DNA from 2 places in the Legionella sp. PATHC039 genome. Region 2 is predicted to be linked to the other one. Evidence: riboswitches for the same ligand, from Rfam matches in the RefSeq annotation. Region 2 holds a riboswitch; the other holds the start of a gene.

Region 1 (5,997 bases), 2.2 Mb from region 2:
GTATCTGGATATTGATTGACAATGAGCGTATTTCGATCCTTTGAGTGTAAAAAGCCTTGATTAACAGCATAGTCTAAAAATTGCAAAAGGTAATCATAGTAACCAGAGGCATTGAGTACACAGCAAGGTTTCTTATGGTATCCCAATTGTACCAGGGTAAACATTTCAAAAAATTCATCCAGAGAACCTGACCCACCTGGCAGTAGAATGAACCCGTCCGACAATTTACACATCAATACTTTTCTTTCATACATAGAATTAACAACATGTAATTCCGTCAACCCATCATGTGCTTTTTCTGTGTCAACCAGAGATTTTGGTATAACACCAATGACATTAGAGCCATTTTTTAACATGCGATTGGCTATTATTCCCATCAAACCGCTCTTTGAGCCACCATAAACCATGGTAATACCATTACTGCTTAGGACATCGGCCATGTTTTCAGCTGATTGTTTATAAACTTCAGAATAACCAGTGTTAGATCCACAAAAGACAGCGAGTTTGTTTATTTTGGTATTATGGAGCATTTTAAAATTCCAGATGCAATGTTTTATTTATAACATGAAATGACGAAATACAGTTTATTTTTAATGAGTTAATGTTTTCACTATTAAAATTTATAGGATTTAATTTAATTGCCTCAACGCAAACCATTCTTATTCACCTGCGTAAAGACATTGATTTTTAGCATTTTCCTCACAGGCTTGAGTACAGTCACCATAATTTGTTTTTTCGCACTTGTTGATGCATTGATTATAAAATTTTTGGGCGCATAACTCCTGATCTGACTGTTGGTCTTGTATGTCTACTTCTGGGATATCTCCAGCTAAAACGGAAGAAAAAAATAATATTGATCCAATAAATACGAGGAATTTGCTCATGATCGCGTTTTCCCTGGTTTATTTAATCCAAAATAGATTAAATATTATACTATTAAATATAATAGGATTTAGGAAAAACTCCAAGGTCAAGGCGAAAAATGTTTTCTAGTGAAGGAGTATATATAAACTGATTTATTGAATTAAATTCGTTTTTATAATAAAAATAGATTGAGATTTTGTGTGGGCATCTATAATTTTTTCTGAAAATATTTCCAGTGATTAAAATCTGCCATGACAAAATATTTCGATTTAAAAAAAATTTTCTGCCTTGGTAAAGAGTCGCTATCCAAGCCAGAGATGTTTTATTTAAGTTTATCGATACAAAGTCATATCCTCTTATAATAAGCTTAATTGATTTTGTTTCAATTCTTTTTGGCAGGAAGGCTTAGAGGTGGTTTTTTTATCCTGTGGCGCAAACCATAGAATTGCGCATTTGTCTTTGTACTTAACATAGTGCGCTTTATCAATTCTGCTCATGTATTTTTTATTGGCGTACGCATTGTAATTATTTTCAGTAGAGGCTGCTTTTTCAAATTTTTTTTGGAAATGGTTTAATTTATCAGCTAAAAATAGAGCCTCTTTCGAATTATCCCATGGTGATGTCAAAGTTTGAGTAATTATATTAGGGCAGGTAAAGGTTTCGTCAAATGAATCAAATAGAATGCTCCATAAACTGAATGATTCGTATTGGCCATGGATTTGAGAGATTTTTTTAATGAATTCGCAGACTGTATTGCTGTGAAGCTTTAATTGTCCGGTTTTTCTGGCTTCTTCCAGAATAAAAAATTGGATGGTATGCGCCCATTTCCCATGCTTGGGGCCTGCGCCAAGATCAGCGGATAAGTAACCCTGTTTTAGAAGAACATTATTGAATAAGTCTGAAGTTAATTCACCATATAAAATCGGAGTGTGATTGGGGAAATGAAAATTGGGGCTGGTTTCATAAGGTATCTTATCATTAGGCGGAGCTTCGTGGTTAAAATGATTTTTACTTCCCCAGTCATCAAAAAATTGTCTTAATGTTTTTTTCTCAGGTTGGTTAAACTGATAAAATTGTGTCACCAATTTTTTTAAACCTTGTAAAACCAGCTCTTCATTACAAAAGAATTGGCATATAGACTTGGCATCTTCTTTCAAGGATTTTTCTAATGTTTCGTATCCAAAAGAATCCAGGTGTTGCTCATAATCATTGGTATCTGTCTCTCCATTTCGAATAAGTTCTACTGTCATAGTGATGCCTCCAGCTGCTGTATGAGTTATTGTCAAATACCGATTTGAGAATTATTTGAGGGGCTTAATTCCTTTTTTGGACTAAAGGATTATTAATTAATCATAAACTGATGAAAAAAGAAAGGGGTATTTTCTTGCTCTTAAATTGCGGTCTGCTCATTTCGTGATAAAATATAAGTCCAACATTAGGGGTGCCAATTGATAAGTTGGCTGAGAGGATCACCCAACCCTTTGAACCTGATCTCATTAGTCTGAGCGGAGGAAAATGTGTCAATTGTTATTTTTTCTGGAATAGTTGCTTTTATTACCTCGTTTATTGGACTTTTACCGCAAATCGTTAAATCCTTAAAAACCAAATCAACTGAAGATCTTTCCATGATGATGTTAGTGAATTATCTAATTTGTTCGCTGGCCTGGATCATTTATGGAAGCAGCACAAACTCATTTTTTGTAACGAGTTCCAATGTAGTGGGTTTGATAGTGAGTTTTGTGCTGATTTTATTAAAAAGACGTTATGATGCTAGATGTAATTAACTTTAAAAACTATCGTTCTATTTTATGTCTTAATGGTGATTTGCCTGCTCCTTCCTTTTTTCATAAAAGAAAGCTGCCGGTTATTGCTGCTGATGGTGCCGCTAATGTGTTATGTAATCTTGGTGTCTTTCCTGACTTAATTACTGGAGATCTGGATTCTATTCAGCCTGCTTTGTTGGAAAACCGTTCTTTTCTTCATTTACCAGATCAAGGGAGTACGGATTATCAAAAGGCCATGCATTATTTACAGGCTCATGATCTATTGCCTGCTATCGTTGTAGGGATAAATGGTGGGTATTTGGATCACATTCTGAATAACATCAACATTTTTATGGATACAAACTGCCTTTTATATTCGCCTCCCATCAAAGGTTTTGTTGTTAATGAAAAATTGAGGGTTAATTTTATTTTACCTGTCCAGACTAAAATCTCGTTAATAGGTATTCCTGAGGTTGTCCTGTCTTCTGAGGGTTTGAAGTGGGAGCTAAAGCACTCACACCTTTCGTTTCCTGGAAAAAATTCCTGTTTCAATCGAACACAAACAGCAGAAATTAGTTTGGAGGTTCACCAGGGCGCCGCCCTTGTTTTGATTTATGAAGATGCTATTGAGGATGCTGGAGTTTCCTCTTTATAAGGAATAAGGACTTACGCCCTCCCCAATCTCTTCCATTGCTGTAATCACTATCAGGTGAATTACCAAGTTAATGCTTACATGTTGAAATCCATTTGTCTCCATGCTTCGTACAATATGATTGCTACAGCATTTGATAAGTTGAGACTACGATTATTTTCTCTCATGGGAATCCGTATTGTTGAATATTGGTTCAGTATTTGTTGAGGTAAACCGCAAGATTCGGGTCCAAATAATAAGATGTCATCTGTCTTATAATCGACGTCACTATACTTCACTTTTCCTTTTGCGCTACAGCACAATAATCGTCGTTTTGAATGAGACTGCAGGAATGTTTGCCAATTCTCATAATGCAATATTGAAGCCCATTGATGATAATCAAGACCTGCTCGTCGCATTTGTTTATCTTCCAAAGTAAAGCCTAATGGATGAATCAAATGTAGTTGAGCTCCACTATTGGCGCAGAGTCGAATAATATTGCCCGTGTTCGGTGGAATTTCTGGTTGATAAAGCGCAATATGGATCATGTGATTTTCCAGTAGCATTCTGGCTACCATTTTAATTGATTTATTCAAAGCCAGGAATAGAGTGGCAGGATGCAATTTTACTACATACTTTAAAAATCAAGCAGGGAGTAGATATATCTAATTTTTTACTCAACAGGCTGTCTGAATTCAACATAGCTACTACAATATTAGTATGCCATATGAAAGTTTTTGATGTCTGTTGGGTATGATCATTGTTGAATAGTTATTGAGTATTAAAAATTCAAATTAAACTGGGCCGGGAAGTTAAGGATTCATCATGGATAAGAATCATAATACAAAAAAAATCTTGTTTAAAAATCGTTTTGTCTTATTAGGATTTGGTTGCGTTGGTCAGGCATTAATGCCTTTAATCTTTGAGAAATTTGATATCAAACCATCGCAAGTGACAATCATTGCCGATGAAGGGGCAAGGGTTGAGGTTGCCCAAAAATACGGAGTTTTATTCAAGTTACAACAGATTACTCCTGATAATTACCTTGACGTGATTGGTAGTACTTTGGAAGAGAACGATTTTTTAATTGATGTATCAATCGGCATATCAAGTCTTGCTTTGATTATATTATGTAATCAAAAAGGAGCATTGTATATTAATGCCGCAACTGAGCCGTGGAAACAAGAATTTGTTATGGAGAAGATGGCGCTTAATCGCCGAACCAATTATTCTTTGCGTGAAGAAGTCCTTCGCTTAAAGGATAAAACTCAAAAAACAGCCTTAATTACTCACGGGGCTAATCCGGGTCTCGTTTCACATTTTATTAAAGAGGCCTTGTTGAATATTGCAAAAGATAATGGCCTTACTATTAACAGGCCTAAAAATGCAGCAGCATGGGCTAATCTTGCCATGACTTTGGGAATTAAAGTAATCCATGTTGCAGAGCAAGACTCTCAAGTTACCTATCCTCCAAAATCACCAGGCGAGTTCGTTAATACCTGGTCCGCTAATGGTCTGATTTTGGAAGGACTGCAACCTGCTGAAATCGGGTGGGGGACACATGAAGCTCATTGGCCCCATGACGCTTATTCTCATAGTAATGGACCACAATGCGCGATCTATCTGTCTCGCCCGAGCGCTAGTGTCATGGTTCGTTCATGGACTCCAACATTGGGGGCTTTTCACGGGTTTTTAATTACTCATGCAGAAACTATTTCACTTACCAATTTTTTAACATTAAAAAATGGATCTGAATTATTGTATAGGCCAACAGTTCACTATGCCTATAATCCTTGTCCAGATGCCAGGCTCTCCATTTTCGAATTAAAAAGTAATGAATGGAAACCACAAAACAAGAATCGCCTGATTTTAAACGAAATCATTGATGGATGTGATGAATTGGGTGTGTTGTTGATGGGTAATCAAAGAGGAGCGTATTGGTATGGTTCAACTCTTTCTATCCAGGAAGCAAGGCAAATTGCCCCCTATAATAATGCAACCAGTTTACAAGTTGTTGCCAGTATGATTTCAGGAATAATCTGGGCAATAGAACATCCTGATGAGGGTATAGTAGAACCAGAGGAAGTTGATCATCAATACATTATTGATATTGCCAAACCGTATCTTGGAAAAGTCGGTGGTTATTACACGGATTGGACCCCCTTAAAAAATAGAGGGGAGCTATATCCTGAAGAAGTGGACTTATCTGATCCCTGGCAATTTTTCAATATAAGAGTTAATTAAAAGGAGTAACGTACTGTAATAATTAGCATTAATCAATGAACTATACATTATCATACCAGTCCAATTAACTGGACTGGTGACTCAGTAGCATTGATTATTTTCCATGGTAAAGCAAGGGTCCAGGCGCCAATGGGTGGCATGGAATTCGCATTGGCAACGTTTTCAATAATATATTTACCTGCTTGTAATAAGAGTTGATGCACAGGGTAACCTGATTCTGCAGTATCTGGAGAAAGTGTGTCTATCCCAATGCCAGCAATATTTCTTTCCAGCAATAATTGGGCTGCGTAGGCACTAATGCTTGGAAAAACCAAATTGTTGCGATATTTGTCAGTATTAGGCCAATGTATCTCCCAGCCAGTATAAAAAAGCACAAACACATTTTTTTTTAACCTCCCATATCTGGCTTCGAAATCCAGAATATCCTGTTTTGTAATTTGATAATGTTCATCCGTTTGATGACTAACATTAATCAGCACACTTTGTGTGAGCAGG
Region 2 (5,997 bases):
AAACATTCATTACAGCGACTTTTCTTGGCATTATTCCAGGAACAACAGTATATGTAATGGTTGGAAATGGTTTAAGCCAAATATTTGCAGCCAATCAGACGCCTAATCTTGGGATGATATTTGAACTGCAAATATTAGGTCCACTGCTCGCGTTGGCTGTTCTTTCTCTAATGCCAGTTCTTTATCAATTCTCAACTCGTAAGCATCAGAATCATCGCAGTTTCTCAGATATTAGTCGAGTAATAAATTGTGATTTAGCCATTATAGGTGGTGGAGCTGGAGGTTTGAGTTTAGCTTCCGGCTGTTCACAATTAGGACTCAAAGTTGTTTTGGTGGAGTCAGGGAAAATGGGAGGAGACTGTTTAAATTACGGTTGTATCCCATCCAAATCCTTACTTGCTGCAGCCAAGACGTTTTATTATGCAAAACATGCAACACATTTTGGAGTAGATACTGAAGCAATAAAAATTAATTTTCAACAAGTAATGCAACATGTGCATCAAATCATAGACAACATTTCTGAACACGATTCTGTCCAACGTTTTGAGTCGCTAGGAGTACAGGTTATTAAACAAGTTGGTAAGTTTTTAAACTATGATACCTTACAAGCTGGCGATAGCATTATTAAAGCGAAACGTTTCGTGGTTGCAACAGGTTCATCACCATTTATCCCACCCATTCCCGGATTGGATGCAGTCTCCTACTTTACCAATGAAACGATTTTTGATTTAAAGGAACAACCTGAGCGCTTGATTGTCATCGGCGGTGGCCCTATTGGTTGTGAGCTTGCTCAAGCATTCGCTATGCTCGGTTCTAAAGTTACTCTGCTCGAAGGATTGAATCTTCTTCCCAAGGACGATCCTGATTGTGTTGCTGTCCTACGCACACAGATGAAATCGATGAATATCCTCATTTATGAACAAATCGAGATTACCCAAATATACTCTCACCCTGATGCGGGTATTTCCGTATGTTTTGAATTTCAAAACACACAATTTACAATTACAGCCAGTCATCTGCTCATTGCAACTGGACGTCGGGCGAATGTAACTCCTCTTGATTTGGAAAAAGCAGGGGTTAAATTCACCAGTAAAGGTGTCGAAGTAAATAAATACTTACAAACCAGTAATAAAAAAATCTATGCTCTGGGTGATGTAACAGGGCTTTATCAGTTTACTCATATGGCGAGTTATCATGCCGGTATAGTGCTTCGTAATATTGTTTTTAAACTACCGTCTAAAGTGGATTATAGAGCGATTCCATGGGTCACTTATACTGATCCCGAATTAGCTCATGTTGGACTAGGAGCCAGTGATGCCTTGAAGCATCCTGATTCCCAAATAATCGAGTGGCCATTTGTCGATAATGATCGAGCACAAACTGAGCATACATTAAATGGAAAAATAAAAATCATCACGGACAACAAAGCAAGGATCCTTGGAGTCACCATAGTTGGCCCACATGCCGGAGAACTCATTTTACCTTGGGTTATGGCGATTCGTGAGAAAAAAAACCTCCGAAGTTTTACTGATGTAATCGTTCCTTACCCTACTCTGAGTGAAATCAGCAAACGCGTTGCTGGTAGTTTTTATGCACCTAAATTATTTTCCAATAAAACACGAACATTAGTTCGCTGGTTGCAAAAAATTCGATAAGTGGATTTTTAATTAACTATATGTTTTTTAAATTACAAGCTATTTAATTCAATGTTAAACGATGCTTGACTTCTTTTTCATCAGATAAAATTTCAATAACATGGGCAACCCATTTTTTATTGTTTGCTCTAGCAAGCACATTGGTGCGGCCATATAATTTTTTATTTGGTTTGCAATGGATTAATGAAGCCAACATTTTGTTGCATGCAACTGAAAAGTAGGTGCGGTCTTTACTAAAAACCTTTAGATGATGTTGAGTTAATAATTTTCCAAAAGGGATATTAGTGTGAATTATATCAGTAATAAGTTTCTCCGGCAGTTCTTCAAAATTAATGTTAATAGCTGCTAATTCAACTGGAATGATTTCATTTTTCTTTTGGGCGAGATCTACATTATTTCTTTTCTTACTTCGGTCTACATACAGGATGATAATTCGAGAATAGGTATTATCATGCGGATTTGTAAAGGCAGCAATTACTTTAATCCTGGCGGTGCGCTGATAGTATTTTTCCAAAGTGGTCGTCATTAATGGCTGTGTAAGTAAGTAATTGTAAGGAGAGATTAGACTGTCTTTGCTTAATACAGTGCTCATTTTAACAATATTGAACAGACTATCTATCTGGTTTATATTTTTGGATTTAGTTGCATGAGATAAACTCCCCACCGCTCCTAAAAAAAGAGATAAAATGGTATTGAGAGTAATTACTCGCACGATGAGTTTTGAATTCATCCAATTGATTAATAAATGAATCATCTCCAATATTGCCCCATGTAATTAACTACAAAATTTATATCTAACAAGTACTGCTAATAGCAGAGCCATGTTTTATTTTAAGTCAGAATATGATGTAAAAATAGTCCAATACCATAAGAGAGAGAGGCTGTAACCGTGCCAATTATTAGTGTCTCAAAACCGGAATATAACCAGGATTTGGTTGACCAGTGGCTTTTGATTGAACCGATGACAAAAAATGTAATTGCAGTGAAAAAACAAGACCAGATGAACGAATTGTTCATGACCAACACGTAAGGGATTAATGGAATAATTCCAAAAAGTAGAAACGCACTAAAAGTATAAAGCGCAGATTTAAGCGGGAATCGCAGTGTAGCAGGCAACCCATATTCTTCTTGTAACATGGTTTTTATCCATAAAGCTCTATTCGCTGTAATTTCCTCAACAACTTGATCTAATGCTTGGCCATGCAAACCTTTATTTTGAAAAATTTGTTTTATTTCGTTTTTTTCACCCTCTGGAATAAAATCAATATGTTTTTCTTCAATTGTTTTATAGCGTTGAAATTGATCTACCTCAGATTTGGTACCCAGATAATTACTCGCTGCCATTGAAAAACCATCAGCAAGCAAGTTGGCAAAACCTAAAATTAGAATAACTAAAGAAGATAATTGTCCACCCACAACACCGGAGACAATGGCAAAAGTAGTGACAACACCATCAATTCCTCCATATATCCAATCTCGCAAGTAATTTTGAGATGGGATCTGTGCTAATCGCTCTTTGATTTCTTTTTGCGAATGTCCATGCTCTAAATTTTCCATTGCAGATCCTTTCTCCATATGTGTTATTTATTAATTATCAATTCTGCCAATATTATCGCTAGTTTGACAAAGCATATAATAAAATTTAGTATATTTGAGTTTGTTAGATGGCGCGGGGTGTCGGAAAATCCGGCTGAGAGTTACCCGTTGAACTTGATCTGAATCATATCAGCGTAAGGACGCCTTCAAAAAAACCATGGCCTTTTTAAGGTATGGTTCCCTTTTGCCATCTCCATACTATTTAAAATAATAACATAAGGAGTTATGGCGATGTCATCACTAAAATCCAGGGTTACCCTACTGCTTAATTGGTACACTAACCCTTATCATACCCCCATACTTGTGGCACAACAATTGGGGTTTTATTCAGAAGAAGATATCAAGCTTGCCATTCTGGAACCCGCGGATCCCAGTGATGTAACCGAAATCGTTGGCCTGGGAACAGTAGATTTTGGTGTTAAAGCAATGATTCATACCGTTGCAGCCAAAGCAAAAGGTTATCCAGTTACTTCCATAGGAACGCTTCTTGATGAGCCACCTACCGGACTTATTGCTTTAAAATCAAGTGGCATCAATTCTTTCCAGGATATTGTTGGGAAACGAGTAGGTTATATCGGCGAATTCGGCAAAAAAATTATTGATGATTTAGCCAGCCTTGCGGGTATTGATCCGATGAGCTACAAAACAGTCCGTATTGGCATGAATGTCACAGATGCTATTTATCGGGATGTTATCGACACTGGTATTGGTTTTATTAATTTTCAAAAAGTTGAACTGGAACATCTTTGCGGAGAAACTGTATTTTTACGAATCGATCAATTAGCTGGTTTAGGCTGTTGTTGTTTCTGCTCAATACAATTTATTGTTCCTGAAACAACATTACAGAAACCCGAATTAGTCAAAGGATTTCTCAGAGCAACACAGCGCGGTGCAGCCTACGCGACAGAAAAACCTGAAGAAGCTTATGAGTTATTATGTCAGGCTAAACCACAGTTGCGGACTCCTTTATATCAAAAAATTTTTACAAGAACATTACCATTTTTTTCACGTACATTAATTAATGTTGACAGAGACTGGGATAAGGTTGGACGCTATACCAAACATCTAAAAATTATTGATGAATATTTTGATATCTCGCAATGCTATACCAATCGATTTTTGCCAGATACACCTTATTCTGATTTGAAACCAATCGCCTGTTGTCTTGAAAATTAATTATGCGAGCAGGCATTGTAGGTTCAGGGATCATGGGGCGTCTGCTGGCTTTTGCATTACATAATGCGGGCTGGCAGGTATCCCTTTTTGATCGCTCTAGTGAAAGCATGAGTTGCAGTACTGCTGCAGCAGGTTTATTAACACCGTTTTCTGAATTGGATAAATCAATTCTATTGATTTCCACCTTGGGTCAAGAATCTATTAAGAACTGTTGGCCACGTATTATTGAGGATTTGCCTGAAGCTGTTTATTTTCAACAATCGGGCAGTCTGGTGCTATGCCATCCAGGCGATCAGGCGGAATGGATTCACTTTAGTCGGCGTATTCTGAGTCAACTCAATCCGAGTAATTCTGTTTTTCAAAAATTATCCCATGAAAATCTCATTGCGCTTGAGCCTGAGCTGACAAAGTTTGAAACTGCTTATTATTTTCCAAATGAAGCGCATATTGATTGCCAAACACTAATGTTGTCTTTAAAAAATTATCTCGACTCTGTTTGCATACCTCACATTACCAATACTCCTGTCTTATCGCTTAAACCTGGAGAGATCAATACAAAAGAACAAAGATATCATTTTGATGTCGTTTTCGATTGTCGTGGTTTAGGTGCGCAAAATATATTTTCTGATTTACGAGGTATTAGAGGTGAACTCATTTGGCTTCATGCGCCAGGAGTTCAACTACATCGGCCTATTCGTCTTCTGCATCCAAGGTACAGTCTATATCTTGTACCCAGACCTGGAAATCTTTACCTCATAGGCGCTAGCGAAATTGAGGCAGAAGATTTTAGTCCGGTTTCAGTACGTACGACTTTGGAGTTACTGACCGCTGTGTATTATTTACATGGGAACTTTGATGAAGCACGCATCATAAAAACAGTGACCCATTGCCGTCCAACTTTAGCAAATCATTTACCACGTATTAAATTTGCCGACGGGCTAATAGCTGTTAACGGTCTTTATCGTCATGGTTATTTAATAGCCCCAGCCTTGGCAGAAGAAATTTTACGAGGTGTTACATCCAATTTCCGTCATCTGAATTATCCAGAACTTTGGGAGAGTTATTGTGATTAATGTCTATTTCAACGATAAAATTTATAAAATCCAACCCTCATTATCATTAAGAGCATTTTTAAAGCAGCTTAATTATACTCAACAGCATTTTGCTGTCGCTATAAATAATCATCATGTACCACATAAAGCTTATGAAGCTACAATTTTGCAAGCCAATGACCGCGTCGATATTCTCTTTCCCATGCAAGGAGGGTAATGATGTGGAATTTGGCAGGAAAAGAATTAAGTAGCCGCTTACTCTTAGGTACTGCATGTTATCCTTCGTTAGAGCATATGCAGCAGGCAATTCTTAATTCGGGTACAGAAGTTATTACGATATCAATAAAACGCCAGACTTCTGCAGGATTAGATGGAGAATCTTTTTGGCAAGCAGTAAAAAAATTAGATTGTCATTTTTTGCCCAATACGGCTGGTTGCCGTAATGCGGAGGCAGCGATCAATACAGCTGAAATTGCGAGGGAGTTATTTGATACTCACTGGATAAAACTGGAAGTGAT

What was found. A riboswitch is a leader RNA that binds a small molecule or an ion and turns the genes downstream of it on or off. The one in region 2 is predicted to bind thiamine pyrophosphate.
Region 1: another riboswitch for thiamine pyrophosphate. It lies ahead of OQI99_RS14630 (SemiSWEET family sugar transporter); the one in region 2 lies ahead of OQI99_RS04735 (ABC transporter substrate-binding protein).

The regions. Positions count from the first base shown of each region.
Region 1 covers NZ_JAPHOP010000001.1:3,215,075-3,221,071, forward strand. The annotation lists gene OQI99_RS14615 (TIGR00730 family Rossman fold protein) at 1-530, opposite strand, end outside; gene OQI99_RS14620 (hypothetical protein) at 660-884, opposite strand; gene OQI99_RS14625 (LirA/MavJ family T4SS effector) at 1,221-2,150, opposite strand; TPP riboswitch at 2,292-2,395, shown strand; gene OQI99_RS14630 (SemiSWEET family sugar transporter) at 2,382-2,648, shown strand; gene OQI99_RS14635 (thiamine diphosphokinase) at 2,632-3,282, shown strand; gene trmL (tRNA (uridine(34)/cytosine(34)/5-carboxymethylaminomethyluridine(34)-2'-O)-methyltransferase TrmL) at 3,357-3,806, opposite strand; gene OQI99_RS14645 (homospermidine synthase) at 4,084-5,502, shown strand; gene OQI99_RS14650 (cyclase family protein) at 5,553-5,997, opposite strand, start outside.
Region 2 covers NZ_JAPHOP010000001.1:1,048,052-1,054,048, reverse strand. The annotation lists gene OQI99_RS04750 (FAD-dependent oxidoreductase) at 1-1,655, shown strand, start outside; gene OQI99_RS04745 (hypothetical protein) at 1,699-2,409, opposite strand; gene OQI99_RS04740 (VIT1/CCC1 transporter family protein) at 2,487-3,212, opposite strand; TPP riboswitch at 3,316-3,409, shown strand; gene OQI99_RS04735 (ABC transporter substrate-binding protein) at 3,483-4,427, shown strand; gene OQI99_RS04730 (FAD-dependent oxidoreductase) at 4,430-5,500, shown strand; gene thiS (sulfur carrier protein ThiS) at 5,493-5,696, shown strand; gene OQI99_RS04720 (thiazole synthase) at 5,699-5,997, shown strand, end outside.